DNA from 3 places in the Paenibacillus sp. Negev47 genome. Region 1 is predicted to be linked to each of the others. Evidence: predicted binding sites of a transcription regulator. Region 1 holds the regulator's gene; each other region holds the start of a gene.
The links. The regulator LexA, encoded in region 1, represses DNA repair genes until DNA is damaged. The targets are predictions, from matches to a motif close to CGAACATATGTTCG.
Positions count from the first base shown of each region.

Region 1 (10,310 bases):
GCGTACTAGATAAAATAATGTGGGTATTTTGCTTTTATCGATTCCTGTTCAATCACGACAAGTCTGAGATGAGCTTCCATCACCTGAACCGCTTGCTCCGTCTTACGCTCTGTAATAAGTCGATAAATCTCTTTATGTTGCGAGATAATGACCTCCAGGTTGGAATCCTCCGCTAGACGTAATAAACGTAACCGATTAAACGGGATATTCAGCTGTTGCAACATTTTCCACGTTCTAAGCTTCCCTGTGCCCTGAAACAAAATCTGATGAAACTCTTCATCCAGTTCGAACAGTCGATAGAAATTGTTTTTCCCTATACATACTTCCTGCATTGCAATGTTGGTTTCGAGTCTGAATCGAAACTCCTCAGGAAACGAAACACAAGCCAAAGTCACGATTTCCTTCTCCATCTTCTCCCGCATAAATCTGCCTTCTTCCACATGCTCCAAGTTGATATGAGAGACTATGGTTCCACTCTGTGGAATAATGTCCAGCAGTTCTTCTTCAGCAAGCTTCATGAATGCTTCCCGCACGGGGGTTCTGCTCACCTGCAGTTCATCTGCAATCTCTTTCTCTGAAATCTTGGTACCAGGCTTAAGTTCCAGATGAAGAATTCGTTCTTTTAACAGATTATATGAATATGCCCGGGTCGAGCCTCTAATTTTTTGATTAAGTGACATGCCTTGACCTCTTTCTCTCAGCCGTATTCATTCATCTTAGCACAAATTACCGTTCCACTTAAATATCGGAGTGAAACGGTAATCCGGCCAGCATCAACTATGTTATTGCTTGTTTTCTTTGTAGGCTTTATACGTATCATTTGCCAGCTTCAGATAATTAGATAATCCTTGACTGTCCAGTTCTTTGGCGAAAGTATCGAATTCAGACAAGTCACGCTCACCCAAGATAAATTTAAGTGTATTCTGGTCCGAATAATCTTTCAGTGGTGTACTCAGAAGTGTCACCCGTTCACGATCTTCAGAAGAGTATGGAATTGGTGGTTCTGCCGGGATAACTTCTTTGGTATCCTTCATATCTTGCTGGAATTTCAACTCTTCTTCACTAAACATGGATTGCAGCAGATCTGTAGTACCCCCATAGGCAAATACACCACCAGAGAAGCCATAGTCAATACGCAAATCCTTCGTTCCTTTCGGATTCAAACCATTGTAGTTAACGTCCTCTGCCAATTTACGTTTCCCATCTTCTTTGGTGAATGTTTCACCTTCTACGCCCCACTTGGCGAACTCTTGCCCCTCATCACTGTAGTACAGCCAATCAACGAATTGCATAATGGCTTTGAAATTTTCGCTCTTTTGAATTTTCCCGGAAATCATGACACCGTTTTCAAGTCTCGACCCGGACATCAGCTGTCCTTTTGGTCCACCAGGTACTGTAATCTTCGCAACCGAGAATTTACCCTCTCCCAGCGTTTTGTTCATATCATTTCGGTGCAACACCACCGTTTGGGAATTACCATTAATCATGAATGATTTGCCGGATACAAATTTCTGTACAGCCTGATCATCATCCTGTGTAAAACTCTCCTTATCGAGCAGCCCTTCGGATACCAATTTGTTAAAGTACGTTAGCATTTCCTTATACTCCGGTGTAGTAGCCGTGTACACAAATTGATCCTGATCTTCTTTATACGTCAGTCCATTACCAAAACCCCATCCAGCCTTGGTGCCAAAACCGGTAGCAGCGATGTTCAACGTACTATTGAATTGGAATCGGTCCGAAAACGGAATGGAATCCGGATAGATCTCTTTTAGCTTTTTGGCTGCATCATACAATTCGTCCCATGTGGTCGGGATGGCAATGTTATTTTCCTCAAAAACATCTGTTCTTACAAGTAGTGTGTAATCTGGCCATACTTCTTCATGAAGACCCGGAAGTACATAGTACTTTCCATCTTCCTGTCGAAGTCCTTCGAGTTCATCTTCCAATCCCCATTTTTCCACTTTATCCTTGAAGTTCGGCATCAAATCAATATAGTCGCTAATCGGCAAAATCGCACCGGAAGATACAAATGCAGACTCTTCACCTGGGTACGTTTTAGGAATAACCAGTGGTGCATCACCAGAACTAATCAACAGAGATCTCTTCTGAGAGTAGTCGCTCATAGGTACAATCGTTGGCTCAAGCGTAACACCCGTCAGTTCGGTGATTTTATCAAAAAGTAACCAGTCTTTTTTATATGGATAACTAGGTTGATCACTATATAGTATGGAAAGATTAAATGGCTCTGTCGCTTTAAATGTGTCCCCTACATTGTACGTCTCCATCGCAGCGTTGGTCTGAACTTCTGTGACGTCACCTCCAGTTCCAGTACCGCTGCTACATGCTGCCAGAACGACGGTCATCATTGTTGCCAAAACCATTTTACCGACAAACTTACGTGGCTTTTGATTCATTTAGGTTATCCCCCTGAATTTGGTTTAGGTTGACTTGCCTTAAAACTTTTTAAATACCTCTAAAAGTTAATCATGTGAATCATTCTTTATAAATTGAACAATTCATTTACACAAAACGAAGAGGACAGAAAAAACCTGAAAAAGCGTAGCGCTCGCCTTTATCACCGGATTTTCCCTTTTAAACAGGGAATCGAAAAAATCTGGGGATAACAGCGATTGGAAGGTTATTCTGTCAGCGGAGTGTTCCGTGTAAATCATCTTTAGTTCAATTTATATAGCTGCTACGTATTACTGTTTAACAGACCCTAACATGATACCGGTTACAAAGTATCTTTGAACAAATGGATAGATCGTGAGTATCGGCAAGATGGTTAATACCATCGTTACAGATTTAATATTGGCAGCAATCTGTGTCAGGTTATCAGCTGAGGTTGCACCGGCAGATGCCCCGCTGGTCGCTCCTGCAATCATATTGCGCAAATAAATGGTGACTGGGAACAGTTCTTTTTTGTCCAAATACAGAAAGGCTGGGAACCATGAATTCCAATGGCCCACTGCGTAGAACAGCACCATGGTTGCCATAACCGCTTTACTCAACGGCAATATAATGCGTAACAAGATCCCGTAGGTGTTCAACCCGTCAATAGAGGCAGCTTCCTCCAGTTCTTCAGGCATATTCTCAAAAAATGACTTCATGATCAGCATGTTGTATATGCTAATTGCGCCAGGAACAACAAGTGCCCACATGGTGTTGTTGAAGCCAAGAGAATTAATCAAGACATAGTTTGGAATCAGTCCACCACTGAAGAACATCGTGAACACGGCGAACATCGTCAGAAACTTGCGACCCATCAACCTCTTTTTGGACAGGGCATATGCGAAAATAGTCGTCATGAACATGGAGATTAACGTACCTACCACGGTGTAAATAATCGTATTTTTATAATTGGTCCAGAACATGCTGTCACGTGAGATGGTCTTATACGTCTCCACATTGAATCCTCTTGGAAACAGACTAACCTTGCCCGAATTAATATAAGATTCACTGCTGAAGGATTGTGCCACGACATTCAAGAATGGATAGAGCGTTATAAATACCACGAATAGCAGAAAAATGACATTAAAAACTTTAAATACCTTATAAGATCTGGATTCCTGCATGATGCTCCTCCTTTACCATAAGCTTCTTTGTGTCAGTCTGCGTGAGATGGCATTTACGGAGAACACCAGAATCAGACCGATCAGCGATTCGAATAAGCCAATTGCGGTAGCATAACTGAAGTTACTGGATTCCAGTCCGACCCGATACAGGTAAGTGGAGATTACATCAGATGTCTCATAAATAAGCGGATTGTACAAGAGCAAAATCTTTTCAAATCCAACAGCCAGGAAATTACCCATGTTCAAAATCAATAACGTCACAATGGTTGGCAAGATACCTGGAAGCGTTACATAAATCGTTTGCTTCCAGCGATTGGCTCCATCAATACGCGCAGCTTCATACAAAGAATCATCAATGGTTGTCAGTGCAGCCAGATACAATATCGCTCCCCAACCCATACCCTGCCATACCTCTGAAGTGATATAGATTGTTCTGAACCATTCAGCCCGCTGCATAAAAGGAATACTGTCTCCGGTGAAGAAAGCCACCAGTCCATTAATGGAACCATTCACTGCTGTCAGTTGCAGGATCATACCCGCAACGATAACGATGGACAGAAAATGAGGCAGATAAGACGCGGTCTGTACAAACTTTTTGAATCGTTTACTTTTCACTTCGTTAAGCATCAAGGCAAAAATAATTGGAACCGGGAATGTAAAGAGTAACGCAAGTCCACCCAACATCAGCGTATTACCGAATACTCTCCAGAAGGTAGGGTCCTCAATGAACATTTTGAAGTATCGTAATCCAACCCACGTTTCTCCAAATATACTTCCCCCAGGAACAAAACGTCTGAACGCAATCACATTACCAATCATCGGTCCATATTTGAAAATAAGGAGATAGATGATGGGAAGGATCAATAGTGAATACAGCTGCCAGTCTTTGCGAAACAAGGTTGCTGCCGTTCGTAATCTGCTCTCTTTACGTAAAGATGTCATGGTTAACGTTGTTTTAGCGGTTTCCGACTCCATGTGTTTTCACTCCGATCCAGGACTTGATAAGTAAGAGTAATTCATGTACAACCCCATTGTTTCTCCTGTTGTAGAAGACAACAACTCCTTCAACTTCACCCCCACTACAAAATAGATAATAGCCGAATGTAAGCGATACCATTTTAGTGTGTTATGTAGAATCACACAATCCAAGGTGCTTCACATCATGAATTAGCACTTGCCAGGTGGTGTGATCTCCAAATCGAAAGAAGGTCTTTAAACAGGTGAAGCGCTTACAATAAACCAAAAATAATAAGCAACAACTCCTGCTTCCATTCGATGAATTAAGTCAAAAGAAATTGCTTGAGGACAATCTATATACTAGTCATACTAGTATGTTAGTTATATTCTAATCCAGCTTCCCCTTAATTTCAATAACTTTTAGCAAAAAAAAATATTATCTCATTTAACAAGGTAAATTAGCCAATAGTGCCCAATAAAAAAACATTGGCAACTTCACGAACGACATTATCGTTCAGTGAAGCCTCCAATGTTTCAGGGTGCTGAGGTAAGATGTTATAGCTGATCTGCTCAGAAATTAGCAATAAGCTGATCTAATTCCGATAAATGCGTTATTTCATGGTCAGGCGCATACGTTTCATTGTTGGTCTTATGTTCACGGTTAATCCATACGGATTGGATGCCAGTTGATAACGCACCACGAATATCCGTCGTCAACTTGTCTCCCACCATCATGCTCTCTTCCGGTTTAACTCCCAGTTTACTCAAGGCATGTTCAAAAATCGAAGGATCCGGCTTTCCTTTTCCAAAGTTACCCGAGATAATAATCTCATCAAAGAAAGGAGTCAATTCAGGCACACCGTCCAACTTCTCTTGTTGCAAAGCTGGACAACCGTTCGTTAACAGCAACAGTTTGTACTTGCCTTGTAATTGACGTAAGGTATCAATCGTTTCTTCGTACACATGGGGTCTGGATCTCCGTTCTACGCCAAACTGCGAAGCCAGTTGTTCAGCAAGATCTTCCCGATCTACACCCAACTTCAACAAGCCACGACGCCAGGATTCTTTACGGTAAACAGGAGCAAGTTGTTCCAACTGACGGAACTCAGGTTGATCTCCACCGGTAAAGTTAGCCCATAGGCCTTCAAACGGATTAATTCCAATCATTTTGGTAAAAGGAAAGGTTTCATATGATTCATACAGTCCGCGTGCCTCGTTCCGAACGGCTTCTTCAAGTTCTTCCGGTTTAACCCCAGTCTCTTTCGCTGCGATTAGACAAGTCTCATGAAAAGCTTCTCGAACACTACGCTCATCCCATAATAAAGTATCATCCAGGTCGAACAAAATCGCTTTTAACGCCATTCCGATCATCTACCCCTTTATACAATAATTACTTTCCGACGGTTTCCACGGTGATCTGGTGTGCTTTCGCAAACTTCAGTAAACGTTCTGCAATCGCATCTGTATCGTAACGGTTCAATAACTTGGTAAACACCCATCTTTTCCCGCGACTGTTATGTTCGATAACAACTGTACCTGGTTCAATTCTGAATTTGATGATGTCATCAACCCCGATTGAGCGTTCACGATTCCCCTTCGTCGTTATAATCCGATTACTGCTAATCTTGATATACGGACGACGAAGCATGAAGATGACTGCCAAAAATACGTAAAGCAGCATAGTCACCCAGTCCCAGGTTGTCATTGGAGCTTGTACAAGGAATGTGCTCATAAACAGATACAAAAAGGCAAGACCGATCAAAAATATAGGGAACAACAGGCTGCGTCCTTTAAAGACTTCTTCACCTGGTGTACCTGTGATTGGTTGACCACTTTTTTTGCGTTGCTGATTTAACTGCTTGGAATTTTTCTTAACCGTTCTCTCGAACGAACGCGACATGAGAATCCCCCTTATGTGTCTTTGTATCGGCTTACATAACTATAAACCAATATTTCCCCCTATAGATTGCACCCTCAAAATAACAGGAAGAAACCTAAATATCATAATGATATCATTAGGTTTCGTTAGTGTTTGAGTTTGCCTTGGTGGCCTTTGTCATTCTCATCATCAACAATCTCAATGGTATCCAGTTGTTGTCTGAAATTGCTGCGAATATTACTTAAATAAATCTCTCTTAGCTCGGCACGTTCAGTAAGTTCTTCCTCCGACAATCCAGTGGACTTTTGCTTACGAGCCAATTCGTTTATGCGTGCTACCAGACTATCTATATCCAAGCTTGTCCCCTCCAAAAATACAAAGTCATATTAACTTTGCCATGATAAAGGCAGCTTGTCAAGCTGACACGCGCTAAGACGCAGTAATGTGTATTTTATTCTGCAAATTGCGGTAGAGCTAATACCTGACCCACTTGGATCGAAGTCGTATGAAGTTGATTCACTTTCTTAATTGCTTCTATATAAACACGTGTATCCATATTCGACGGTTTGTGTTCCAAAGAAATACTCCATAATGTTTCCCCTTCTGAAATGGCTACCTTTCCTCCTGGAAGAACATCATTCTCATTGCCAGCAAATACAGTTAAAACAGTGCTACATCCAATAAATATAATCAAAGAGGTAATGGCCACCTTTAACATCCATGAAGAAATCTTGAAACGTGTTAAAACCTTCTTGTAGTTCCCTATGTTGGACTTCACCAGTTCCGAATTCATTGGTTCATAAATGCTTTGATAAGTAGAATATCTCATTTAATACCCGCCTCCAAACGTTTGTTCCTATCTGTTGGAATCAATATAACACGAACACTTGTTTTGTTCAATAGCTTTTTAGAACAATTGTTCGCTTCTTTTTTTGAAGGAGAGACATCCTTATTTAATGTCTCTTGCACAGTATTTGTAGTATTCTGCTCTAACTTTTGTACAAATTCTGTTCTGAAAGTTAAAAAACACTGATTTAATGCCATTTTATTTAGAACTTATGTTTGTACGAACGGAGGTTCTATGTTATAATTTTCCCAAACGTTACTAAAATGGGGTTGATACGGTATGTCGAAGATATCCAGCAGGCAGCAGGCTATTCTGGAGTTTATACGAAATGAAGTCCGGTTGAAGGGGTATCCTCCTTCCGTACGGGAAATTGGTGAAGCGGTTGGACTGGCTTCCAGCTCAACAGTACATGGACATTTGGATCGTTTGGAGAAAAAAGGGTTGATCCGACGCGACCCTACCAAGCCAAGAGCTATTGAGCTTTTGAGCCAGGAAGAATCTGAGCATTCTCATCAATTTGCTCATAGCGTTGCACGTATTCCTGTCGTTGGTAAGGTTACAGCCGGGGTTCCCATCACTGCAACCGAGAACATTGAAGACTACTTCCCTCTTCCTACGCACTATGTAGGCGAACAGAAAGTGTTTATGCTTTCGGTAGTCGGAGATAGTATGGTCGAAGCTGGAATCGTTAACGGGGATTATGTTATTGTCCGTCAACAGCAAACTGCTGATAACGGGGATATCGTCGTTGCAATGACTGAAGACGATGAAGCTACAGTGAAAACGTTCTACAAAGAGAAAGATCATATTCGCCTTCAACCGGAGAATGCGACCTTCGAACCTTTACGTTTGAAACACGTTAGTATTCTGGGTAAAGTCATTGGCCTTTTCCGAGATATTCATTAAACATGAGTAACAAAACTAGATGCAATGGAATAAAACAAGCAAAGAGGTTGCCCTAACGAACAGGACAACCTCTTTGCTTGTTTTATGTTGTTTTATCGGCTAATTATTCACTGCGTTTCAGAACACTCTTGTGATGAGAGAACACATCAAAACTCTGTTGTCCGTGATATGAGCCCATACCGCTCTCTCCTACACCACCAAACGGGAGATAATGAGATGTCATATGAGAAAGTGTGTCATTAATACATCCCCCACCGAAGGATACTTGATTCAGAACCTGATTCTCCAGCTGCTCGTCCTGTGTGAAGAGATATAACGCCAATGGTTTTGGACGGCGGACGATCTCATCCAGCATCGGGTTCAGGTCACAGTACGTAAATACAGGAAGAATCGGACCGAATATCTCTTCTTGCATGACATGTGATTCCCAGTTCACATCTCCAAGTACAGTCGGCTCAATAAGCAACTGCTCGCGCACAGAACGTCCACCAATTAGCGTTTTACCATCATTAAGGAATTTCGACAATCGATCAAAGTTACGTGCGTTGACAATATGCGGAAAATCAGCGTTCTGTAGCACATCATCTCCAAATTTATCTTTGATCTCTGCACCAATCAGATCGATCAGTTCATCATGAACTTGTTCATGCACGAGCAAGTAATCCGGAGCAACACAAGTTTGCCCCGCATTCAGGAACTTACCGCGAACAAGACGCTGTGCTGCCAGCTTCAGATCTGCATCGCTATGAACTATAGCCGGACTCTTACCCCCTAGCTCCAGGGTTACAGGAGTCAGATGCTCTGCTGCTGCCTTCATAACAATGCGCCCAACCCCCGTGCTGCCTGTGAAGAAAATATAATCAAACTTCTCTTTTAACAATGCTGTGCTAGCCTCAACTTCACCTTCCATAACGGCAATATACTCTTGAGGGAAGATCTCCTGAATCAGATCATACGTCAGACGAGATACGGACGGTGTTAATTCGGAAGGCTTGATAACTGCACAGTTACCGGCTGCAATTGCTCCAATCAGCGGACCAAAAGCCAATTGGAAAGGATAGTTCCAAGGTGCAATAATAAGAGCCACTCCGTATGGTTCAGGGTAAATGGTACTCACCCCATCCGGCATAGCCGAATTGGTTGGAACTTGTCTTGGTGCAGCCCATTCCTGCAGGTGTTCTAATGCAAAATCCAGTTCACCCAACACAATGCGAATCTCGGAACCGTAAGCTTCCGCCTCAGATTTGTTCAGATCAGCCCGAAGTGCATCTTGAATCCGTTGCTGATACTTTTCAATTCCTTTTCTAAGCTCCTGAAGAGCATTAATCCTATAGTCGATATTCTTGGTTTGTCCTGTATAAAAGAATGCACGTTGTGCTGTCACCAGTTGTTTTGCTTGATCCATATCAACATCTCCAGTTAATTATTTAAAATTGAATTTTCCAAAATTTAATTAAAGCATACCTCTTCTATATGAAACTTTCAACATACATACGAAACATTGTTTTGAAATTATTTAAAAGTTGATTGGAGTTTTAATAGAGTGGGAAAGGTACTATTCTTTCTATTTCATGTATATCAGGTTGCCTTAGAAGGTTTATGTAAGTCTCTCACTTCCAATTCAGTTCGAGTTTTTTGCGCTTTAAAAATAAGGCTAACTTCTTTTTCTCTTTAATAGGTTACAAGACAGGTGAGTATTGTAATGCAGTATAAAAAACTTGTTGAGATACCACTTATCAAATGCAGACCTTAAGTAAAACATAGGAAAGTTCCCCTTCTATAAAAGGAAGTTTTACAATGATCTAAATCAACGATCTACTGGATTTTGTGATAAACATGTTAGCCTTGGTGACAGACAAAATATTGAAAAGTTATATTGGCCGCTGAAGAATAATTCGGGGGATTCTGTGGGTACTTTATTTTTTCGTTGATTTGATCTACTCCCGCCAACAAAAAGAAAAAACCCTCAGCGCTAGAGCGCCAAGGGATTAAGCTATTAATACAAAGTAATATATTGATCGCGTTCCCATTGGTGGACTTGTGTACGGTACATATCCCACTCAATTTCTTTCAGCTCATAGAAGTGAGCCAAGGCGTGGTCGCCGAGAGCATCACAGATTACTTCGCTGCGGATCAATTCATT
Region 1 covers NZ_CM177754.1:2,620,589-2,630,898, reverse strand. Annotated here, with positions in the region: gene AC4G47_RS12110 (GntR family transcriptional regulator) at 6-680, opposite strand; gene AC4G47_RS12105 (ABC transporter substrate-binding protein) at 783-2,417, opposite strand; gene AC4G47_RS12100 (carbohydrate ABC transporter permease) at 2,706-3,578, opposite strand; gene AC4G47_RS12095 (ABC transporter permease) at 3,591-4,520, opposite strand; gene AC4G47_RS12090 (HAD family hydrolase) at 5,106-5,897, opposite strand; gene AC4G47_RS12085 (hypothetical protein) at 5,926-6,435, opposite strand; gene AC4G47_RS12080 (DUF896 domain-containing protein) at 6,561-6,770, opposite strand; gene AC4G47_RS12075 (LysM peptidoglycan-binding domain-containing protein) at 6,866-7,243, opposite strand; gene lexA (transcriptional repressor LexA) at 7,541-8,167, shown strand; gene AC4G47_RS12065 (aldehyde dehydrogenase) at 8,271-9,572, opposite strand; gene glnA (type I glutamate--ammonia ligase) at 10,164-10,310, opposite strand, start outside.

Region 2 (10,310 bases), 850 kb from region 1:
CAAGTCCGCCGAGCACATAGATATGGCTCATGGCCAAGTTCACAGTATCCGGGCGAAAAGAAGCTGCCAGACGCTGCATTAACATGCCTACCCGGTGGCTATATGCCTGACGAAGCACATTTTCATCCCCATCCGTTGTCAGCAATTCATTCAATCTTGCTTCAGAAGGATAAGGTAATGCCGCAATCTGTGCAGTCTCTCCGGTCCGCTGTGCATGGATGGTTACTGCTTCTGAAGTAGGCATGCCTACGAGTGTGATCCCCTGTCTGTTTACAAGCGGAGTCACAGAAGCCACCCGCTCTGGCTGATCATGATTTCCTGCAATCACCACGAGAGGCCTTCCGTGCTCCGTCAGACGTGCAGCCGCTTCATAAAAAAGTTGTTCCGCCGCTGCCGGAGGATTGACGGAATCATATACATCTCCGGCCATCAATATGGCATCCGCCTGCTGCTCATCAGCCAACCTGACGAGTTCATCAACGAAATCTTCCTGTTCACGCAGTCGACTTCGTCCTTCCAGCGTTTTTCCCAAATGCCAGTCCCCTGTATGCAAAATACGCATCGTCCGTACCACCCCTCTCCCATGTGAGATCCATGGTTCTGAATTCCAATCCGTCTCTTTTACAATTTCACTGCATGTCCACCGTCAAAAAAGTACAGCCATTTCCGGTCAACTTTCCGACCCAGTATATCTTCAATGGCCCGTCCATACAGATCCAGTTGGAAGCGATAATTTTTGGTGAGTTGATCCAAACCACCACGATGCTCCAATACTCGATCCGTCTTGTAATCAAGCAGGACAAGCTCGCCGTCCACCTCATACAGACAATCGATAATGCCCTGTACAAGCACCGTTTCGTTTTCAATCGTTGCCTGCATTTTGCGATCTTCATTTAGCATCTGCATATCTGAGTTCGCTGCACGTTCATGGAGCCATTCCACAGGGGACTGATGTGCCGGAAGTCCATACACAAACGGAATCTCCCGTTTTACCCACTCTGCACGCAACAGTTCTTTCCCTGGTTCTGTATCGAAGAATCCGACCAGTTCTTCAGGTTCGATAGCCTCCGCGTGATGGGACAGCAAAATCTGAAGCTCCACCAGTCGCCCAATTGTGTGCTCAATAAGCTGTGAATCAATGCCTGATCCATCTATAGGCAGATGCTGCATCAACGTATGATACACGTTCCCTCGTTCTGCCCCAGTCAGTTGTTTCTCCCCCATAAATTTGGGACGACGCAGGTGCAATTTGAAAGACGCACCCTCAGATCCCGCACCCGAAACGTTCACCGTACTGTTTGAAACTGACCCTAATTCAGCCTCATGCTCGATAGATTCAACGGATGCGCCACGTAGTACATGGATTGCTTCACCCTTGATGTAATTCATTCCTAAAGTGTTGTGATCTAATAATCTCTCGGACTGTTCTCCCAGTTCCTCCATCACCTCTACGGACTGGATGTCTTGCATCGCAAGTAACGTTTTCAATTCGGTCACAGATGTGCTGGCTGCTACTTGAGTTGCTGCTTCATAGGGATAAGTCCACGAAAGCCGTTGATCAACCTCGCGAATCAGGTGTGTCTCTTCTGCTTGAGAGATTCCTGGATCTGTACCTTCATCTCCAAAGTTTTGGTTAGCTACATTTTGTGCACTCTCCGTCAGCTCTTTTACAGTTGAGGATGGAGCCAACCTCACAGGCTGAACCGCTTTGAGCGCAGCAATTCGTTCTTTCCGCACCTCAGTCATCCCGTCTTCTTCTCCGAGTGTCTGATCCACCACATGGTCACGGGATACCTGATCGGCAGAAATAATAGAAATCGCCCATCGTGATTGATCATCTGCAAGACAGGCTGAGAATGAATCATTGCTTCCTGCAAGTTCACGCAGCACAGCCGCATCTGGATGTCTCATCAGGGATGGCCCAATCCAGTCCAGGTAGCTCCGTCCGGCAGCAAGCAGATAGTCCGGCAATGCCAGATCAGGGCTATCCTTGACCTGAGACCACGCCAGTGCTTTTTTCGATGCATCTTTTACGGTACCCAGCAAAATCATTTTCTCTTTGGGACGGGTCAACGCAACATACAGCACACGCATCTCTTCAGCAAGCAGTTCAAATTGGGCCCGACGACGAATCGCCAGATTGGCTAGTGTAGGATAGGCAACCCGGTTCTCACGATCCACAAACCTCGGACCAAATCCCAGTTCCTTATGCATGAGAAACGGTGCGTTCAGATCCTGCTGATTGAACATTTTGGATATGCCCCCGACAAAGACAATCGGAAACTCCAAACCTTTACTCCGGTGAATGGTCATAATACGTACGGCGTTGTCCTGCTCACCTGAACTACCTGCTACAGTTCCGAGGTCTCCCCCGTTTTCCCGCAGTCTGGAGACATAAGTCAGGAAGCGGAACAAGCCGCGATTCGCAGTTGATTCCTCATATTGTCGTGCGCGATCGTACAGTGCCTTAAGATTACTTTGACGTTGCAGGCCTCCTGGAAGACCACCAACCCAGTCCAAATACCCGGTTTCCCGATACATACGCCAGATCAGTTCACTTAGACTGCCTTGTCTCGCCTCAAGTCTCCACTGCTCCAATTGACGCATAAATCGGATCAACTTTTGCTCAAGCTCCGAGCCTGAAATCTCCGTTATGCCCATATCTTCGCTTGCGCTCCCGGTAAAACCAGCATCTTGAATTCCATCTGTATGCACACCGAATTCACATCCATCATCCAGGATCTCTGCCTCGACAGAAGCTGCAGTTTCCCGCTGTCCCTGTTCCATCTCTGACCAGGCTTCCGGCCACTGCAACTGGACCATATTGGAATCAGGATCGTTATCCTGCCGGGATTGTTGTACGGCATTCGTGGAGGAATTGTTCCATTCTCCAGCAGCCGATATAACCGCATCATAGAATGACTGTCTTTTGTCACCGAGCCGAATCTGTGCCAGTTCCTCTTCATCCAGTCCGACAATCGGGGAACGCAGCACTGAAGCGAGCGGAATATCCTGTCTTGGATTATCAACAAGCTGAAGCAGAGACATCATGATTTCCACTTCTGTAGCCTGGAAGTAGCCCTTGCTCTGTTCTCCTCCAGCAGGAATTCCCTGCTGTCTGAATTCCTCAATCATGAGCGGAGCCCACATCAAGGTCGAACGCAACAAGATGACCATGTCGCCGTAACGTGCCGGGCGCATCGTTTGCAGGGCTTTGTCATACACATGGAGCGCAGGCTTGTCCGTGTCCCCAACCATTTCACGAATACGTCTTGCAATCGCCCGCGCTTCCAACTGAGCTGTTTCGAGTTCGGCACTCTCCAGTTCTGCGGAGACCGATGCATCCCCATTCTCATCCGTACTCTCTGTCAGATCAGGACCACTGCCCTGGCGATCGATCAGCATGAGTTCAGGTGTATACGCCTCGTCGCCAAGCGTCTCTGACGGGAACGTAGCCCCATATGCCAGCTCAGCTCGTTCATCATAAGCAATCTCTGCCACGCCTTCGTTCATGAGTTGCCGAAATATCATGTTGACTGAATGCACGACTTCTGCACGACTGCGGAAATTCCGTGCAAGATCAATACGTTGACCTGTACGATTCAGGCGATCTTCAACACTTCCATCCTCACGTGTGCTCGCTCCATACTGGCGATACTTGTTCATAAATAGACCCGGCTCAGCCAACCGAAAACGGTAGATACTCTGTTTGACATCACCTACCATGAATCGGTTACCCGGATTTTCTCTGGAGATCAGCTTCACAATATCTTCCTGAACCGTATTGGTGTCCTGATATTCATCGAGTAATACTTCATCGAACCGCGAACGGTACTCCATAGCCGCATCGGAAGGCATCGACAGTTCAGGCGTTGAATCCTCATGTCGCAAAATGTGAAGGCAGTAATGTTCCAGATCACTGAAGTCAACTTGCCCCCGTTCCTGTTTGGCCTGTCGATAACGTTCTCCAAATGTACTAACCAGCCTCGACAGTTCCTGCATGAGTGGCGCCGCCTGCTCCAGCTCCTGCCAGAACGAAAACGCAGTTCTTCCGAACAATGAACCTTTCAGGTCGGAAACTACCTTTTTCGCAGCTTCACGGAGTTCCTTCACCTGATCCTGTAATGCCGGGTCCGTCTGATCTTTTTTGCAGGGTTTCAGTTTGCCAAATGCAGCGGGTTGAAACACTTCAGGCAACCTCTCCCATGGCATAACCTCAACCGCAGACAACAGCTCTTCCACCATCACCAGGTCCTCTTTTAACGTCTCTGCATATGGTGCCGGACCTTCAGGCTGCATGGAAATATGGATGCCTTGACGGAGCAGTCCTGCTGCACCACTTAAGGCAAGTGCCGCATCACGCAAAATGCTCTGAACCCATGCTGAGTGTCCAAGCTCCTCTACGCTTTCTACCTGAAAAGCGGATGCCATCTCTGAGAGCCAATGATCCGGCCATGAATGACTGCGGGAGAAATCATACAATCGTTGCACAAGTCGATGCATGGCATCATCGTTTCGCTCTCCACTGAACCAGTCCACCAACTCACGGAATGTACTGCCTTCATCTTCTTCGCCATACTTTTCCTCAAAGAGTTCTTCGAGCAATTCCTGCCGCATGATTTCCGCTTCATTTTCATTCAGGATACGGAAAGCCGGGTTCAACGGAATTTGCTGATAGTAACGGCGAATGACTTCCATACAGAATGAATGCAATGTTGTAATAGATGCACGCCCAAGCAGCGACAGCTGCTTACGCAAATGTTCTTCTCCAGGCTGTTCTTCCAGCGCACGTTCCAGCGCTTCCCGAATCCGTTGTTTCATCTCGGCGGCCGCCGCTTTGGTAAACGTGGCTACAAGTAAGCGATCCACACTGAATCCTTGGGAGGGATCTGCAATCTTGCGAATAATTCGTTCAACCAATACAGCTGTCTTGCCTGATCCCGCCGCAGCGGCAACCAGAATGTCTTCTCCGCTTTCGGAGACGGCACTCCATTGGTCATCACTCCAGAAGCTTCCTTCCGGTTTTGGCATATTCGTCATGATGTTTCCCCTCCCTTGGTGTGAGATAACATATCCCAGATTTGCTGTTTGCCCGGTTTGGACAACAGGTTATATTCATTTCCTTCAATATTCTCATCAAACTGACAAACAGGCTTATACGGACAGAACGTGCAGGCCACTTCCTGCTGAATACGATAAGGCTCAATGGCCACATCCCCATCCGTAATTCGGGTGCCAATCTCGCGGATATTACTCCGAACCGAAGCAAGCAGCGTATCCCATTGCTCAGGCGTAGCTACTGCGGCGCTGCTATAAAAACTGCCGTCTGCCTTAAGGGCAACCGGAATAATGGCTGAATACCCTTTATCCAGGGTATTATCCATTTGCGCAATTGCATCCCGGTCCGCCAACAGTAGACCTTTCATTTTGAACCTTTTCAACAGTTCTTGTCCGGCCTGCTCCGATGTCATGCCATTTGCGGATTGCAACAACGGGTTATGCACATGGAAATACAGCGTTCCTCCCGGCATAGCCGTTTCTCCAAGCCATTCCTCGGCAGCACTAAGCAGCACCTCTAGATAGGTGAGCATCTGCAATGACAGACCATAGTACACTTCATGCAGCTTGAGATCCGTCTGGCTGGACTTGTAGTCAATGACACGCAATAGCAGACCGTTCTCTCCTTCTGCCACATCCACACGGTCAATCCGACCCACAATCTCCATCACACAGCCATTCTCCAGTTCAAAACGCAGAGGTGGCAGTGTTTTATCCGGTCCAAAATCAAGCTCCAACCCAATCGGTTCAAAACTTCCACGCCTGGACTGTTCACCGAGAATAACGGATGCCCGGCTAACAATGTCCTTCAACTTGCGGAAAATATAACCGTATCGCTTGGTGCTTAACAAAATCTCTCCTTGCAGTTGCGGTGCAATCTGCTCCACCGTTTGCTCGGCTTCCTTGCGACATTGGTCTGGAGTCAAGCTGCCCCAACTACGATTTTCTTCACGCAATCGCATAGCCAGTTGGCTCAATGCAGCATGAAACAGTTGTCCGATATCAGGAGCCTGAAGACGGTACAATTGCCGTTCTTTGAGGCGCAGCCCGTGCGAAGCAAAATGGGAGAACGGACAAGCTACGAACCGCTCCATTCGTGAAACACTCGTTCTCACCTCTGTGCCATACAATCTGCGACTGGTAGCTGTACGTAGGGGCAATGCCCGATTACGGTAAAAGATCGATCCCAGCAACCGCTCTAGCTGAGGTCTGCTTGTCTCCCGAGATACATGCCAATTGTAGACCGCCCACCACATTTCTGGAATGTCTTCTCCACGGCGCCATTTGCGCAATTGTCCAATGAGCGCAGACAGACTCTGACCCGGATGGGTGACATAGGACCAATGAGTTTCTTCCGAGTTCGTAACCGGTGGTTGAGCGAGCAATGGCTGTTCTTGTAAACCAAACATCTTCCGTACATGACGGACAATCTCGGAAGGAAGCAGTGTTTTTCCCTCATCATCAGCAACCGGATAACTCAGCCACAACTGGCTGCTTGCCGCTGTAAGTGCTGTATAGATCAGAAAACGTTCATCCAGCATCTGTCTTGTTGCTCCTGGTCCAAGCGCCACGCCTCTTTCTGTCAGCAACGATCTTTCCAGCTCCGTTAATACTCCATCCTCCTGAGGTACAGCAGGCAGTTCACCATCCACTGCACCGAGAATAAATACGTATTTGATATCCTGAAGACGTGTACGATCCATGGAACCGACCAATACCTGATCAAGTGCTGGTGGTACCAGACCCAGCTTCAGTTCGGTCAATCCGGTCTCGATCATCCCGGCAAATAGAGTGATATCCAGCCGTTCATTCCCCATCATATTAACCATCTGATCCAATAAATCCAGCACAGCTCCCCACATCTGCCGATGTTCTCTCGACCGTTCGGGGTCACCTTGAGCCTTAGCTTCAGCAGACATACTCTCCAGTTTCCATGGAATCTCGGCCTCTTCCAGCAATCTGTATAGTGCCTCGCATTGGGCTTTGGCTGTCTTTGCCTTTTTCATTCGTTTCTCAAAAGCACCCATGGAATCTGTAATGACCGTTCGACAACTCTCCATTAAAGACAGCATCTGATCCCGTCCTCGACTACGGCCATCCTGACCATTGTCTTCAAGCGAAAGGCTTGGCACATATTTCCACGGTTTGCCGTCAGTCCAGCGATACCCATGAATACCACAAGCCAATACATAATTCTCAAGCTGGTCCATATCTTCACGGGTGATGGAACCATCACGCGGAAGCAGTAGGTCCGTTTTGACGCAGCGAAATACATCCTCGTAACGCCAGTGTCGACGAACAATGTCGAGTGCGGAACGGATAAACTCGGATAAAGGATGATGAAGTTCATTTCTTCTGCGGTCCAGAAAGACGGGCACGCCATAATCTCTGAATAACGGTTCAGCTATATCAGCGTAGGTATCCAACTGACGAACAAGTACGGCCATATCCCGATAACGCGCACCTTCGTTTTGCGCCAGGCGCCGCATCTCACGGAGTGCTCCCTCCATCTCAGCTCGACGGTTCTCAGCTGCGACTAGTCGGATTCCGGAATCAAGGCCTTCACTTTTCCAGCGAATTCGGCGATCAAAGCCTGCCTCCAGATGAGCAAGTCCCGGACGATCCTTGTATCTCGGTGGAGTCTCCGGATCAAGTACAGTTGTATCGCTCGTTACACCCAGTTCTTCGGCCATTCCTTTGAGACGCGCGTAAGCACTTGCCGTGGGATAGAACAGCTCCAGTTCTCCAGGCAATGCACCGTGATCATAAGGGCGATCCAATGTCAGGGCAATCGTCACGGAAGAGCATTGCAACATGAGCCTACCGATCACACTCATCTCCTGTGGCGTGAATCCCTGAAAACCATCAATCCAGATCTGGGCATCTTGCAGCAATGAACTTTCCGACAAACGCTCTGTCAGTTCGGTCAACGTGTCTTCATCATCAATATATAATTCGGTCAGTTCCTGTTCATAGTCACGATATATCAGATTCAAGTCATGTAGCTTATCCTCCAGAATCGGCGAAGAGGATGAAGTATTCCATCCAGACAACCCTTCTTCCAGCAATGATGGATCAACTTCATAACGTTTAAATTCACTATATAAGTCATTTAATTCCCCTATAAAACCCAGCTGGCTGCCAGATGCACCAAATAGCTTCAATTCATCCTTACGGCGCTGGATGACTTTGTAGAGCAGCATCTTTTTGCCTTCGGCTCCGATTGGAATACGAGCAGAACCGCCTGCTTCCTGCATTATGCGGTAGGCTAAACGGCGAAAGCCGAGCACTTCTGCACGCATCGTACCTTTAATTGCTCCAGAAGACACCAATGCTTGCTCTGTTCGAAAGGAACTCTGTTCCGGAACGAGTAAAATCAAAGGTTTACCTTGCGGCTCCTTTTGAAGCAGGGATGTAATTTCCCGGGTAATCAGCGAGCTTTTGCCGCTGCCTGCCCGGCCAATAACAAAACGAACGGACATGTCTAATCCTCCAAACCACACGTACAAGATTTTAATTCCCAGTATAACATATCTGACTTGGTTCGGAACATACGTTTGCCACTATCCGGTAAAACCGGAGATCATCTCCGTTAACACAGCAAAACAGCAAAAAGCCCGCAGCTATTCACACTGTGGACTTTAGACTTGACCTATACTTCATTGGAACTTAATTCGTACAATTAATTCTTTTTACTGCGCACTTCGAAAATAGCAAATTTCAGGTAATGTCCTTCATCCACGCCCAGAATTTGCGGGTGATCCTTACCTGCTGCTTTCCAGTCGATCAGACGCAGCACCTTGCCTGCATCTTCCGCTGCATCCGCAATCGTGTCCAGGAAGAGATCAGGACGCATGTGATACGAACAGCTGGCTGTTACCAAATATCCGCCCTCATTAACCAGTTTCATTCCTTGCAGGTTGATATCCTTATAACCGCGACATGCACCTTTAACTGCTGATTTCGTTTTGGCAAACGCAGGAGGATCGAGGATGACTACATCAAATGTTTTACCGCCAGCTGCAAGCGCTTTGGATGTATCTACTTTTTGTTCGCCTGCACGTGCACGTGCGGTACGTTCATCCAGCCCTTTCACTTGTTCACGCAAGTACTGGAATGCATCAGCAACAACGAATTCTACGCGATCGGTAAAACCGTTCAGCTCCACATTCGTTCGTGCACTCTCAATGGCGTGTTCCGAAATATCAAGGCATGTCACTTTTTTGGCTCCATACTTGCAAGCATTCAACGTGAAGCTGCCTGTGTGTGAGAAGCACTCCAGCACGGTGGCGCCATCCCAATAAGGGAATGTAACCACTTTACCGCTTTTATTCACAGGCAACAGCTGCTCTGTGCCATCCTGCTCGGTCTGTTGGAGTGTGATTCCACTCTTGTACCCCCACCCCTTCATAAGTGGTTCGATGGCTGCACGATTTTCGCGTTGGTCGAAGAAGTAACCTGTCTTCTGTCCTTCTACGATATCCACTTTAATGAGTAGTCCGTTCTCTGTAACGGTGACATGCCGCGGGCAATCCCCGTACAGTGGGCCTTTGGTTTGTTCCAAACCTTCCAGTTCACGAATCGAGACATCACTGCGCTCATATATGCCTTCCGGCTGCATCACTTCAATGAGTGCCTGTACGATAGCTTCACGGCAACGATCCATGCCGAGTGTAAGCAACTGTACAACAAGGATGCTACCGAAACGGTCAACAATCAGTCCTGGTAGAAAATCAGCTTCTCCATAAACGAGACGATATGCCTCTCCATCCTGGATAAAGCGTTCCCGATGACGCAAGCAATCGCGGAATCGCGCTGCAAAGAACGCGGTGTCCATCTGTTCGGACTCCAGCGGTTGATACGCTACGACCCTTACTGTGATCTGAGATGCGGGATTGTAATACCCTGTCGCCAGATAGCGACCTTGATGATTCAATACATTGACCAGATCTCCCGGTTCCGGTTTTCCGTCAACAGAGGCAATTTCGTTGTTAAATATCCATGGATGTGCATGTTCAAGCCGCTTTTTGCGACTGCGTTCGAGTGTAACTGATGGCAAGGTAGATCCACTTCTTTCATAGTTAGTTGAAAAGATAGGTTTGGTGCGGCGCGTAAATGGCGTTCCGGGTTCGAATCGATCTTCCGATCGCTGTTGCCTCCAGATTTTTTTGATTCCCTTTCTTAAAGGGAAAATCCGGAGACAAAGGCGCACGCTTCGCTTCTTCAGATTCGATTTCGTCCCCTCCACTACG
Region 2 covers NZ_CM177754.1:1,767,612-1,777,921, reverse strand. Annotated here, with positions in the region: gene AC4G47_RS08150 (exonuclease SbcCD subunit D) at 1-562, opposite strand, end outside; gene addA (helicase-exonuclease AddAB subunit AddA) at 622-5,040, opposite strand; gene addB (helicase-exonuclease AddAB subunit AddB) at 5,037-8,540, opposite strand; gene AC4G47_RS08135 (class I SAM-dependent rRNA methyltransferase) at 8,741-10,117, opposite strand.
Region 2: addB (helicase-exonuclease AddAB subunit AddB) is a predicted target of LexA. The motif match lies at 8,605-8,618, and genes of this name have one in related genera.

Region 3 (10,310 bases), 1.6 Mb from region 1:
TTCCGGGCAGCTTCTATGTGCGTGCTTTCATTAAAACCTATGCGGAGACCGTGGGACTGAACCCTGATGAGCTGCTGGAGGGACACAAAAAAGACGTACCGGCAGAAGAGGCGGAAGCAACGATGGAACCGGTTATTCAGAAGCGTTCCAGCCGTCCAGTTGAACGTAGTAATCGATGGATGTCTGTCGCACTGATGTGGACCTTCCCGATTCTGATTGTTGTTTTGTTGTATGCGTACGTCGTATTGAACAAGGATGATCCTGAAGATAATCAGGGGCTGGATTCGGTCAAAATTACAGACAGTCAGCAACAACCTGAGGATAAACCGGATCAACCAGCCGATAACGGACAGGCATCTAATCCGCCTGCGACAGACTCAGGCGCTGAGGGCGACGCTGGAGGCAACGGTGGCGGTACGGACACTGAAGGACAGACGGACGGTCAAACTGATGGTCAAACGGACGGACAGACAGATGGCCAAACGGATGGACAGATAGAAGGAACTGAGGAAGAACCACCTGCCGATAACTCACCGTCTACTGTAACGGTTGCAGAAGACGGAAAATCAGGAAATATTACGAACTTTAAAGTTAACGGGAGTGCAGGCCAGCCTGTAACGGTTACGATTAAAGCAACAGGTCATAGTTGGCTGGAAGTGTACAAGGGTGAGAATTCCAGTGGAGAGAAGCTGGAGTATGGCAATACAGCCGAAGGCGACAGCTTTACCTTTGAACTGGATAGTGCTGGAATGTATATTAAGTCCGGTTACGCTGCAGCGACCACGATTGAGGTTGGTGGGCAAGTTGTAACGGATGGTAAGGCAACCAATCGGATCCGTCTGAAGCTTGGTGAAGACAGTGGTAGTACAGCTTCATCCACAGGCGTTGAAAATGGATCAACGGACGGTACAGAAGGTACCAATTAAGGGATCACCACTGGTAGCGAATAACCGAGTTTACTGCAGGAGACAATAACGGGGTCTTGACTTGCAATTAACTTTTGGTGAAGTGAGGTGGATGGCTGTGACAGTCAGCTGGATCGTAACAGGTTTAGGGATCATTGTCAGCCTCCTGGGTTATTACTTGACTCCAAGTGCTTGGGGTTACGGAATTTTGGGTTTTGGACTTGCGCATGTGCTTTTGGGTGTGCTCGATATGTTCAGACAGCCCAACCGGAGCCGCTATTAGTTGGAAGCTGGACCAGCAAGCATTTTTGGCAACCACTTCAGTGGAGGTCAAAAATGCTTTTTTCTTTGAAGAAAACCCCTTGAAATTAGACTTTTGCTTAAGGTATCCTCTATAATGTTACAGAACATACGATTAACTGAAAGGGTGACTGGTTTGAGTTCAGAAAATTCATTTGATATCGTGTCCAAAATGGACTTGCAAGAACTGACAAATGCCGTTACACAAACCGAGAAGGAAATTGGCACTCGTTATGACTTCAAGGGCAGCAAGAGCAGTCTGAAACTGGATAAGGATGCGTTAACGATCGTATCTGATGATGAGACCAAACTCAAGGCTGTCATTGATGTGCTGCAATCCAAAATGGCGAAGCGTGGTCTACCATTGAAGAACATTGATTACGCCAAAGTAGAGCCGGCTTCTTCTGGAACAGTCCGCCAGCGTTTGAATTTCAAACAGGGCATTGACCAGGATATCGCCAAAAAAATTAATATCCTGATTCGGGACTCCAAGATGAAGGTGAAGAGTCAGATTCAGGGAGACCAGCTCCGGGTAACAGGTAAGAGTAAAAATGATTTGCAAGCGGTAATGCAGATGCTAAACGGTGCTAACCTGCCTCTGGATTTGCAATATACAAATTTCAAGTAATATGGCCTTTTTTGTAGCAGAAGTGTTTTTTGACACTGTATTGGGGCGTATATTATACTAAGTGTGCATTGCTGGCAGTCATGCATCAAGTCCAGTCCTCATCGTTTGCTGACTTTGTGAAAAGCAGTACACTTCTGGAAGTCACCGGAACGTTTAAAGCGGTTTTGCTTTTGAGCGGTTGACTTTATTTTTTGCGTTTCTACATAGTGGGATCATGTTAATATGGATTGACATTGAAATTGTACATTTCATGTTCCGGATGATGATAACGGGATTAAGATGAATGTTTGGAGTAATGGAGGATATGAGGGAGGGCGTCTTGTGAATTTACCCAACCGGATTACGCTTGCACGAATTTGCTTAATCCCTTTTTTGATGGTGTTCCTGCTCGTGGATTTTCCATTTTATCCAGAGCCGTTGCAACTTGGAAGCCTTTCGCTTCCGTATAATCAACTGATTGCTGCTGTTATTTTTATCATCGCTGCAAGCACAGATGGAATTGACGGGTACCTTGCGCGGAAAAATAACATGGTTACCAATCTGGGGAAACTGCTCGATCCACTTGCAGACAAGCTGTTGGTTACTGCAGTTTTGATCTCGCTTGTAGAGATGGGCAAGCTGGATTCCTGGATTGCAGTCGTTATTATTAGTCGTGAATTTGCAGTTACCGGCTTGCGTCAAATTGCGTTGCTGGATGGTTCAGTTGTCGCCGCCAGTAACTGGGGCAAGCTGAAGACTGTAGTGCAGATTGTGGCGATTGTCTTGTTGCTGTTGAACAATTTCCCGTTTTCATACACAGGTATTCACGTCGATATTATCGCAGTATGGGCAGCAGCGCTTATTACCATCTGGTCGGGTATCGATTACTTTATCAAAAACAAAAATTTGCTTCATTTAACGAAAGCATAACAGTTGGCGTTAAACTGGGTAACATGAAAGAAGCATTGGGTCAGGGGCAATAGGAAAATATCCTATTGCCCTTTGATAACCCAACACGTGTACAGGAGGATGCTTAATGAAGGCAGAAATCATTGCAGTTGGCACAGAGTTGCTGCTTGGACAAATCGTCAATACCAATGCCAGATACCTATCTCGTGAATTGGCTGCGATCGGGATCGATGTATATTTCCAAACGGTAGTTGGTGATAACCTGACTCGACTCAGTGAAGCCATTCGTATTGCACAGGGCCGCGCAGACGTTATTTTATTTTCCGGGGGTATAGGGCCTACGCAAGATGATCTGACCAAGGATGCGCTGGCAGCAGTTCTTAACCGTAAACTCCATATAGATCGAATAGCCATGGACAAGATTGAGAGCTTTTTCAGAGATCGTAATGTGAAAATGACAGAGAATAACCGACGTCAAGCGATCGTTATTGATGGTGGGACACCTCTCGCCAATGAAACCGGTCTAGCTGCAGGAAATGCGATTTCTGACAATGATAAATATTATGTTGTGATGCCTGGACCACCTAAAGAGTTGATTCCAATGTTTGAACAGGAAGTCAAGCCTTGGCTGTTCCAGCATGTACTTACAGAAGAAATGCCGATCTATTCCCGAATGCTTAAATTCGCAGGTATTGGTGAGTCTGCTCTGGAAGATCGACTTCTGGATCTGATTGATGCGCAGACAGACCCTACGATCGCTCCTTATGCAAGTGAGGGTGAAGTTACAGTACGTGTCTCCACAAAGGCCGCAAGTGAGGGGGAGGCGATGCTGAAGCTGGATGCGATGGAAGTCCGGATTCGTGAGCGGTTGACAGAACATCTCTACGCGAACGAGGATGTGCCTATAGAGTACACAATTGTAACCATGATGTCTGATATGGGTCTGACGCTTAGTGCTGCTGAGAGCTGCACAGGAGGGCTTGTCATGCAAAGTCTGACATCTGTACCTGGAAGTGCATCGATGCTTAAGGGTGGAATTGTTTGTTACTCTAATGAAATTAAAGAAAAGCTGCTGAATGTGCCTCATGATTATCTGGAAGGTGAAGAGGCGCCAGGGGCGGTAAGTCCGGAAGTTGCAAAAGTGCTTGCTGAGCAGATCCGAATGATTGGCGATGCTGATTTTGGTCTGGCCGTTACGGGTGTAGCGGGACCGGGATATTCGGAACGCAAGCCACCTGGACTTGTCTTTATCGCTCTTGCTGAACGTGGAAAAGAAACCGAGATTCATGAACTGCGCATCAATGGTAATCGCGAGACTGTTCGCATTCGCTCGGCCAAAGCAATTCTCTATCGCTTATGGCAAAAACTTGTGGCGATGGATTGATTAGTTAACAGCTTGGATTGCATTTAGAGTTCCAAGCAAGTATAATTAAGGAAGACGGAAGAACCGTAGAATTAGGCGTAACAGCCTTGTTTACGGTTCTTTTTTCTGTTTAATGGAAAGTTTCATAGAGGAAGAGGCGCCTCGGCCTTCACAAAAAAACGAATGTATGTTCGAAAAAAAGCTTGGCAAACGTGTTAAAACAAGGTATCATTATCTTATAAACAGTAAAGGGTGTGAGCTTATTGTCAGACCGTCGTGCCGCGCTTGATATGGCGCTCCGTCAAATAGAGAAGCAATTTGGTAAAGGATCCATCATGAAACTGGGTGAGTCCACTCATATGAACGTGGAAATTATTCCCAGTGGTTCCTTGGCTTTGGATATTGCATTAGGAACAGGCGGCTTGCCTAAAGGCCGTATTGTTGAAATATATGGACCTGAGTCTTCAGGTAAAACAACTGTCGCATTACATGCGATCGCTGAAGTACAACGCGTTGGTGGACAAGCAGCATTTATCGATGCCGAGCATGCTCTTGATCCTCAATATGCAAGCAAATTGGGTGTTAACATTGATGAATTGCTTCTATCTCAGCCAGATACGGGTGAGCAAGGGCTGGAAATTGCAGAAGCTCTTGTGCGCAGTGGTGCAGTAGATATCGTCGTTATTGACTCTGTAGCTGCATTGGTTCCAAAAGCAGAGATTGAAGGCGAAATGGGTGATTCACACGTCGGTTTACAGGCGCGTTTGATGTCTCAAGCTCTACGTAAATTGTCTGGTGCAATCAGCAAATCCAAAACAATCGCAATTTTCATTAACCAGCTTCGTGAGAAAGTCGGCGTTATGTTTGGTAACCCGGAAACAACACCTGGTGGTCGAGCCCTGAAGTTTTATTCCACGGTACGTCTGGATGTACGTCGTATTGAGAGTATCAAATCAGGGAATGACATGATTGGTAACCGTACTCGTATTAAAGTGGTGAAAAACAAAGTCGCACCTCCGTTCAAACAAGCGGAAGTGGATATCATGTACGGTGAGGGGATCTCGAGAGAAGGCAGTATCATTGACATTGGTACAGAGCTGGACATCGTTAACAAGAGTGGTGCATGGTACTCATACGAAGGTGAGCGTTTAGGACAAGGCCGTGAGAACGCGAAGCAGTTCATGAAAGAGCATAAGGACATTGCTGAAATCATTGAACAAAAAATTCGTGTAGCTAGTAACTTGACTACTGCAGTTCCTGCGCCAACTAGTGAAGATCAACAAAAAGAAGCAGAAGAAGAACAAGAATTATTCGAAATCAACGAGTAATCTTCCTAAATCCTCCCTTGTAGGGAGGATCCAGAGGGCGCCGCCCTTTGAACTCCGTAACCCTGTCTGATTGAGCTTTGTTCGATTTGGATAAGGAATTGTGGTGGGAATGTTCTCGGTGTGCTAACAGCCCCTGTCCCAATGGACAGGGGCTGTTAGCACAATGACTGTGAGAGAAAAGGCCGGGCTGAGTTCCCGGCTTTTTGTATTAGCGTTAACTATCTTCGGTGAATGAACGCTTGGCGTAGAGCTCAGATGGAAAGAGTTATGAAAGGGGAGACCTGAATGGATCAACATGACGAGGATTTATATGAAGAAGTAGAAGGGGATGGCCTCTCCCAATTTCCTGATAACGAAGAACTTACCATTACACGGGTAGAACGAACGAAAAGCAGACAAGCTCGTTACCGCATCACTTTTGGCATACACTCCATTACGGTCCTTGAAGACGTGATGATTAAATACAGGATGACGCAGGGCAACACGTTTATGAAGAAGGATCTGGAAGAAATCATCGTAGCTGACGAGCGACAGCGGACTTACGCACAGTCTCTGCGTTTCTTGGAGCATAAACCTCGTACACGGCATGAGTTAAGTCAGAAACTTCGTCAGAAAGAGTTTGATGCATCATTGATTGAAGAGGCGCTGGATCGGCTTGAGCGAGAGAAGCTGGTGGATGACGATCTATTTGCGAAGGAATGGACAAGACAGCGTATGGAGGGCAAGCGGAAGGGAAAACTGTGGATAAGGCAAGAGCTGCGTCAAAAGGGAATTGCTAATGATCTCATTGTTGAGGCACTCGAAGGTATCAGTACAGATGCGGAATTTGAGACTGCTCTGAGCGCCGGACGCAAAAAGTGGAATCAGGTCAAAGGGGACGTGAAAGAGAAGAAACATAAAACGCTTCCCTTCCTAATGAGACGTGGTTTTTCAATGGATTTGGTGCGCCGAGTTGTGAATTGTTTAATTGAAGAAGATGAGGCTGGGGACCCTGAAGATGACGAGGCGTTGTTATGGGATTAGCCGACTAGAGTCTCTATACTGCATTCTCTTGACAATTTCTTTCGTCAAATACTAAAATGGACATGAGTCTGTAAGAAATGGACAACCCTTTTTCCTTCCAAAAAAGCGGTTTCGGTTTCTTAAGATTTATACCATTCTTAATTATGGGTTCGCTGGAAACAGTGAATAGTACATGGAGACATGTACATGTGAAATGAAAATCGGCGGGGGATCGCCGTGAGTATTCGTTATTCCCAAACATATGTAAGGTTTTGAAAACTGCAAATTAACCCAAGGAATGCCTTGGAGGAACCAACGAGGAGGTGAACAGTATGGAACCTGCAATCATGATCGTTCTCGTTGTGGCCGCGCTAATCATTGGGTTCGGAGTAGGATATTTTATTCGCAAATCTCTTGCAGAGGCTAAAATCTCTAGTGCGGAACAAGCTGCCGTACAAATCGTGGAGAACGCGAAAAAAGAGGCAGAAGCACTGAAGAAAGAAACGGTGCTGGAGGCGAAGGATGAAATCCATCGCATTCGTGCTGAAGCTGAAAAAGACACTCGTGAACGTCGGAACGAAATTCAACGACAAGAAAGACGATTGTTGCAAAAAGAAGAGTCGCTGGATAAAAAATTGGAATCACTCGAACGTAAAGAAGAGCAAGTGGCTAACAAAGAGAAACGAATTGATGAGACACAGCAGCAGATCGAAATGATCTACAAAAACCAGGTGACGGAACTGGAGCGTATATCCAACCTCACTATGGAAGACGCACGCAGTATCATACTGTCCAACGTAGAACAGGAAGTTCGTCATGAGACGGCTCAAATGATCAAGGACATTGAACAACAAGCGAAGGAAGAAGCGGACAAAAAGTCCCGCGAGATTATTACGCTCGCCATCCAACGTTGTGCGGCTGACCACGTAGCGGAAACAACGGTATCTGTTGTTACCCTGCCAAATGAAGAAATGAAAGGCCGGATTATCGGTCGTGAAGGACGTAACATCCGTGCGCTTGAAACCCTTACAGGGATTGACCTCATTATCGATGATACGCCAGAAGCTGTTATTCTGTCGGGCTTTGACCCGATTCGCCGTGAAATCGCCCGTACTGCCCTGGAGAAACTGGTGGCTGATGGACGTATTCACCCGGCACGGATTGAAGAGATGGTTGAGAAATCCCGCAAAGAAGTGGATGAGCGCATCCGTGAATACGGTGAGCAAGCTACCTTTGAAGTGGGCGTGCATGGTCTGCATCCGGATCTAATCAAAATCCTGGGCCGGTTGAAGTTCCGTACAAGTTACGGTCAGAACGTCTTGAAACATTCCATGGAAGTCGCTTATCTGGCTGGACTGATGGCTGGCGAACTCGGAGAAGACGTAACTTTGGCAAGACGTGCAGGTCTATTGCATGACATCGGTAAAGCGCTGGATCACGAAGTGGAAGGATCACATGTCGAAATTGGCGTGGAACTGGCGAAGAAATACAAAGAACATCCGGTTGTAATCAACAGTATCGCGTCCCATCACGGAGATTGCGAAGCGACTTCGGTCATCGCCATGTTGGTTGGCGCAGCAGATGCGCTCTCCGCAGCAAGACCAGGCGCACGCCGCGAAACGCTGGAAACGTATATCAAACGACTGGAGAAGCTGGAAGAGATTTCAGAATCCTTCGAAGGTGTCGAGAAATCGTACGCCATTCAGGCCGGACGCGAAGTTCGCGTTATGGTACAGCCTGAGAAGATCGATGATGCTGAAGCCTTCCGCCTAGCCCGTGACATCACGAAGATGATTGAGAATGAACTCGACTATCCGGGTCACATCAAAGTCACTGTCATCCGGGAAACCCGTGCGGTTGAATACGCAAAATAGAGTATTATGGAAAAGTGGCCGCAGTAGTGGGCCACTTTTCCTGTTGATAGCCTGTTATAAGGTTATTTAGTGAAATTACACATCATAAAGCATGAGATAGAGTCCTGCAAGGTTCAACATTTGAAGTAAAGGGACTTTGCAGGGATTGAGGAGGCAGTAATCAATGAAAGTTTTGTTTATTGGTGACATAGTAGGCAATGTGGGACGTAAGGCATTAAAGGAAAATTTACCGTACCTGAAATCGAAGTATAAGCCACATGTGGTGATTGTCAATGGTGAAAATGCAGCGGCAGGTCGCGGCATTACAGGTGCAATCGCGAATGAGTTTTTCAACTGGGGTGTACATGGCATTACACTTGGTAATCATACTTGGGACAATAAGGATATTTTTGATTTTATAGATGATGAACCACGCATGATTCGACCAGCTAACTTTCCACCAGGAACACCAGGACGAGGATATACGGTTGTCAAAGGCGAAGGCAAGGAGCTGGCCATTGTCAATCTGCAAGGAAGAACGTTCCTGCCTGCCCTGGATTGTCCATTCCGTGTAGCTGATGAGATTGTAGATGAGCTGCGCCAGGATTACAAATGTATTCTGGTCGATATGCATGCTGAAGCGACTTCAGAGAAGATTGCCATGGGATGGCATCTGGATGGACGTGCTTCGCTCGTTGTAGGCACACATACGCATGTACAGAGTAATGATGACCGGATTTTGCCTGGAGGAACGGCTTACTTAACGGATGCGGGCATGGTAGGGCCGCGTGACGGCATATTGGGCATGGAGCGTGAGGCCGTGTTGCGCAAGTTCTACACCCAGCTACCCGTGCGATTCGTTGTTGATGATGGCAAATGGCATTTCCATGGTGTCCTAGTGGAGATTGATGAAGCCACAGGCGCAGCAACACGCATCGAAAAAATTCGTCTGATGGAAGACGAGTGGCGCATGGAATAGGGGTATTGTCCCATTTTGCAGGGAAACCCGTCTAAAAAGAAGGAATTTTTTTGCCTCCCGCGAATAACATCTAGTAAGTGGAAACAAACTTTCAACATTCCCAGGGAGGTACTTACCATGGATGTATTAAAAGTTTCAGCAAAGTCCAATCCTAATTCTGTAGCCGGCGCTCTTGCAGGGGTTCTTCGTGAACGTGGAAATGCTGAACTGCAGGCAATTGGAGCGGGAGCACTGAACCAAGCCATTAAAGCGGTAGCGATAGCCCGGGGATTTGTAGCACCAAGCGGAGTTGACCTGATTTGTATTCCAGCTTTTACAGACATTGTGATCGACGGCGAGGACCGAACGGCCATTAAGCTGATTGTGGAGCCCAGATAATACATGTGTTATGCATTGAACCTGTTTACGATGTAGACAGGTTTTTTTGCGTTTTTTTGTAGTAAATTATAGAAGGAGGGTTAACGATGTCCATGTCTGATTGGCGTGTAGCCGATTTTCACTGTGACGCACTGAGCAAAATATTGATGCAGCCGACACTTTCATTCGAAGATGCTCCACAACTGGATGTGAATATGCGACGTTTGAAAGAGGGGAGAGTAGGTTTGCAGGCGTTCGCCATCTATTTGCCCGAAGTACTAGGCAGAGGCAAGTTTGAACATGTGATGGGGCAGTTAGATATTTATCGTAAGCGCGTAGAGAGAAGCAGGGAGCGTGCTGGCGGCACACAGACGTTGTTGTGGCGTGAACAGGTGCCTCAGGTGGGCCAAACAGAGGGTCCGTGGGGATTAATCACACTGGAGGGTGTGGATGGCCTGGAGGGCAACCTGTTCTATCTGGAGTTATGTTATCAGATGGGTGTTCGAATTGTTGGACTTACCTGGAACTACGCCAATTGGGCGGCTGACGGAATCATGGAGAAGCGCGGAGCGGGACTTACGGAGAAGGGAAAAGAACTGGTTCGCCTATGTAATGAAGTCGGCATGCTGTTAGACGTGTCTCATTTGACGGAGAAAGGTTTCTGGGAACTGGCTGACTTGAGCAAGCGTCCATTTATCGCCTCTCAT
Region 3 covers NZ_CM177754.1:4,249,452-4,259,761, reverse strand. Annotated here, with positions in the region: gene AC4G47_RS19045 (RodZ domain-containing protein) at 1-926, shown strand, start outside; gene AC4G47_RS19040 (hypothetical protein) at 988-1,188, shown strand; gene AC4G47_RS19035 (YajQ family cyclic di-GMP-binding protein) at 1,342-1,833, shown strand; gene pgsA (CDP-diacylglycerol--glycerol-3-phosphate 3-phosphatidyltransferase) at 2,155-2,742, shown strand; gene AC4G47_RS19025 (competence/damage-inducible protein A) at 2,849-4,105, shown strand; gene recA (recombinase RecA) at 4,348-5,412, shown strand; gene AC4G47_RS19015 (regulatory protein RecX) at 5,698-6,435, shown strand; gene rny (ribonuclease Y) at 6,747-8,288, shown strand; gene AC4G47_RS19005 (TIGR00282 family metallophosphoesterase) at 8,452-9,246, shown strand; gene AC4G47_RS19000 (stage V sporulation protein S) at 9,364-9,624, shown strand; gene AC4G47_RS18995 (dipeptidase) at 9,711-10,310, shown strand, end outside.
Region 3: recA (recombinase RecA) is a predicted target of LexA. The motif match lies at 4,265-4,278, and genes of this name have one in related genera.